DNA from 2 places in the Ruminiclostridium papyrosolvens DSM 2782 genome. Region 1 is predicted to be linked to the other one. Evidence: riboswitches for the same ligand, from Rfam matches in the RefSeq annotation. Region 1 holds a riboswitch; the other holds the start of a gene.

Evidence for each region. A riboswitch is a leader RNA that binds a small molecule or an ion and turns the genes downstream of it on or off. The one in region 1 is predicted to bind cyclic di-GMP.
Region 2: another riboswitch for cyclic di-GMP. It lies ahead of P0092_RS08235 (stalk domain-containing protein); the one in region 1 lies ahead of P0092_RS15985 (transglutaminase-like domain-containing protein).

The regions. Positions count from the first base shown of each region.
Region 1 covers NZ_CP119677.1:3,579,838-3,582,046, forward strand. Annotated here, with positions in the region: gene P0092_RS15985 (transglutaminase-like domain-containing protein) at 172-972, opposite strand; cyclic di-GMP riboswitch class I at 986-1,068, opposite strand; gene P0092_RS15990 (class D sortase) at 1,140-1,814, opposite strand; gene P0092_RS15995 (SpaA isopeptide-forming pilin-related protein) at 1,839-2,209, opposite strand, start outside.
Region 2 covers NZ_CP119677.1:1,845,301-1,847,509, reverse strand. Annotated here, with positions in the region: gene P0092_RS08235 (stalk domain-containing protein) at 154-1,296, opposite strand; cyclic di-GMP riboswitch class I at 1,367-1,450, opposite strand; gene P0092_RS08230 (hypothetical protein) at 2,043-2,209, opposite strand, start outside.

The sequences.
Region 1 (2,209 bases):
ATTTTTACCATATATTTCCTTTTATTTACATAATATTTTAAGTCTATAGATTAACTGTACTATAGATATTTATACTTTTGCAAGTGTATTTTATGGCGGGAAGGTTTGTAAGGGATTTTGGGGACAAAAAAAGCGAGTTATTTGTTTAACTCGCCTTTGGCCTTTTATGTACTAATATATTTTCATAACTTTATAATCACTATTTTGTTTAATCATTGAAACTTTTTTGTTATTACTCAGTTTTGTAGAATCATACGTAGTATCTATGGTAACCCACTTGTTAATTTCCTTGATATATACCTCATTCCATGCATGGTAAGTTTTTATATCGGATTTATATCCTGTAACCATTTTTGCCGGAATCCCCACACTTCTTAACATTGCTGAGTAAATCACTGCAAAATCATAACAAATGCCTTTAGACTTTTTATATACAGTAGGTATATCCGTAATATAATCAGCACTTACTTTTGAAATCTTGCTATAATCATATTTATAATTTTTAACTACATAATTATAAATTGCAATTGCTTTTTCATTATCAGTTTTAAGGTTCTTTGTTAAGCTTGCAGCTTTCTTTATAACCTCCATATCATTATTCCAATTTATTAATTGGATTGACTGGAGAAACACTTTATTTTTGTCCTTTAAATCAAGGGTAATCGTATCGTCTTCTATCAGCTGATAAGAATTTCCTTCTATGTTCTCCCAAACGGAAACATCATAATCCCCATCCCCCAATGTCAATGGGTAAACACCATTATTGTTTAAATTATATGTGTATTTGACGCCATCTTTGGTAATTACAACCTTAGTTTTGGCACCGGAATCAGATGAATAATTAATACTAATAATGCCGTTTCTAAGATTACTTTTATCAATTGCTGTTGATTCTCCTCGTACAACGGTTGTAGAGAAAAATATTGATAAAACCAACACTAGTGACAGTATTGCAGATAGTTTTTTAAACATAAAAAACTCCCCTTTCGGTAACTGGCTATCAACTCAAATGAGTAAGACCCTATAGTTTTGCGTCCTAATCTTTCGATTAGTTTGCCTTTGTCGGTGGAAAGTCACCGCAATCATATTACAATTAAATTTTAGCATGTGGTGCTTAATATGTATATAGGTATTACTACCTAATTAATTTTATTAAGTACTCCCTTTACTACCAGTCTATGTGTTGCAATTCTAATTGGTGAACAGGTGATTAAAGTAATTGTTGGTTTTGCAGTAGTATTAAGTACCCACGTGTCTTCAGGCTTGACTACGATTTTTTCTGTAACAATATATTCATATGTCTTTGTGCCACTCTTGATACCAATAGAATCTCCTTTTTCCAGTTCATCCAATCTGTTAAAGAACTGTCCGTATTTATAACTTCTATGCCCAATTACTGCAAAATTTCCATTTTCACCGGGGTAAGCTGTTTCTAAGAAATGTCCAACAGTGTATCTCATTGCTGCATTGGATGAACCGTCACCAATAGCTACTTTTAAATCTAATTTTGGGATACTCATAATTCCTATAATCTTCGGGAGCTTTCTTTCCTCCTCTTTTTTCTCATTTTCTTGGTCAGGATTCATTATAGTGTCAGGTAACTTTTTTTCGGTAGGTTTATTACTATCAAGAGAAACCTCCGGATTATTATCCGAAGGTCCCCCTTTTTGATTCTTTATATTCTCGCAATATTTCTCATACTGATTTATGAGTTTATGCTGGTTCCAATAAGTATCAGCTTTAAGATATATTGCAAATCCAATTATTAAGCAGCCCAATACTATTAGAATCCAAGGTATTAATTTTTTGAACATTGCTTTCTCCAATCAAACCTAATCTCACTCTTTAGAAAGCTTTCTCTTTCTGGAATTAATGAGCAGTGTTGTACCTGAAATAACTAATACAGCACCTGACAATAACAGCATATATGTATCCATCATTTCTCCCGCCTGCGGAAGTGTTCCTTTTTTATGGTCATTTTTAGTGCTGTTTGGATTGTTTGGCTTACCATCATCTTTATCCGGATTACCATCATCAAACCACCCAAAAGGTACATCTTCGTCTTGTAAATCCTCAACTCTCCTGTTTCTAAAATCAAGTTTTAATGTTTCCTTTTTATCCAACTTGATATCCAGCTTTTTAGTATCTATAACATAACCTTTAGGAGCTTTTGATTCTTGTACTTGATAGTTACCCGGTTTAAGGTTGG
Region 2 (2,209 bases), 1.7 Mb from region 1:
CCTATTTTTTTAAAAATTTAAAAAGAATCCTGCACGGGCATTTCTTAATCCGTGCAAGATTCCTTTAAAAATAAAAAGCAGCATTAACCTGACACTACTATTGTATTATGTTCATTATCTGAAAATCAAGTTTTACTCATATTAGAAATAGTTTCATCTTTGTTCTGTCATTGTAATCTTTTGAGTGGAGCCTTCCCACTCAACCTTGTACCCCATGTTCTCACTCACAAACCTTAATGGGACGGCCGTTTTGCTGTTTATAGTCTGGGCTTCCTCAAGCATCTGGACGGCTTGTCCGTTGACATATGCTGTTTTGGAGCCTATTTTGAGTTTAATAGTCGTGTTGCCCTTGGTAATGACAACCTCCTTGGTTTCCCCAAGCCAATCCACCTTGGAACCAAAAGCTTCAGTAATGGCTCTGATAGGAACCAGTGTTGTTCCGTTCGGGGCAACGGGGGCCGCTTCAAGCGTCACAAGCTTGGTTTCAGAACCTTTTGTCACAGACATTGTCGGGTCATTCAGATGAAGAACAACCGTCGTTTTAGTAGAAACTTTGGCATTGGAGGCCATTTTAGCCTTGATGTCGCTGATATTGTCAAATGAAAGCTCATTTCCGAACCATGGTTTACCACCGCCACTGACTGCCAAGTATTCATCAGAAGTCTTTAAAATTTCGTTTTCTTGAATCGTAACCTTCATTTTTAATAAATCATACTTTTCAGCCGCCTGCTCTTTTGTAAGTTTTTCTTTAAGAATACCTAAAGCAAGACCATTGTTGCTTTTATCTTCAAGATAAGAAATCATAACGTCTTCGCTCTTAAAAACATCTTTGTGATACGGATCATAAAACATCTTGAATTTTTCAATAAATTTATCTTTATATTCTGTCTCTTGCCAAGGAATCCAATTGATAGCTATCAACTCAAATCCATACGGATATTTTGATTCACTTCCAGTCATAAGAGATCCCAATTCATTTTGAAGAGAACCTGCGTCACTTCCAAACGCAAATTCATCTGGTGTCATATCCAATTGACTATATGGGTTGGTTAAGTATGAAGCCCATAAATTTACGACACTTAATTCCGTTCCCGATCTCGTCAAGACAACACAATTATTATATACTTTACCGTCAATTGTCACCTTGGTAAAATCATCATTGAATGCCCAGTTAGTGTACTTGGCAGTCGGCGTATCTTCACTTGCAGCACTTACATTAGTTGCATTTGCTGCGGTAAACACCACCGCACAAACCATGATTAAAGCAAGAATCCCTCTCATAATCTTCTTTTTCATTTATACCACTCTCCTTTGTTTTTCTGTAAAATAAAAACCGCAGCAACGAGTGCCACGGTTTATTAGCCTTTTTGGCAACCCGACCATCCTGGCATTACGCTTTAGACTCGTAGCTTTGCGTCCTTGCTTTTCAGCAAGTTTGCCCTTAACATTATCTTTTTTCCTTTGTCCCATACCGCAAATGTCCCTTAATGTACATTATTTTACAATAATTCTACTCTAATTGCAAACTTTATTCGTTTGCAATTAGCATATTCAACTTGAAAGCACACCATAATCGGGACATTGGGATATTAAAACGGCTGTTGGACAAATAGCAATAATCGGAAGCTGGTTAGCCTCCGATTTACATAAATTAGAAAGAAAAAGAAGGTTGGTTAAACCTTCTCACTCTTGTATTTCAATTGCAGTTTTAAACCCAAATATTCTAACATCCCCTTGAACCAACCATTGGTGGCTTGATACCGCCAAAGATCCCCATCTAAAGATTTCTGCGGTTTTGCTGATGTAAAACTCCTGTAGCAATGGACAATTCCACCAACGGTAACGCAAACCGCTAATACTGGGCAAATAATAAAAGTAACGTTCAACAACATTTCAATTCACTCCTTCGTCTTCGCTTATTTTCATAAGAGATACGGAACAAGGATTAAAGGGTATTGAAACATTTTTCTCTTTCCCCTTAATCCTTTAACCATTTTCTCTGATATGTAACAACCCCAACGATTCCGTTGAGGTTTATTTCATTACTCTACCAGTTCATCAACTGGAACTACGGTTGCTTGACTGTTCGGAATTTCAACTGACTTACCAAGGTCGTTATAGCCGATAGTGAACGTATAAATCTTTGTTCTGGAAAGGTCGTATTCGTCATATTCTCCATCTTTTACAGCGACTTTATAAGAATGACCTT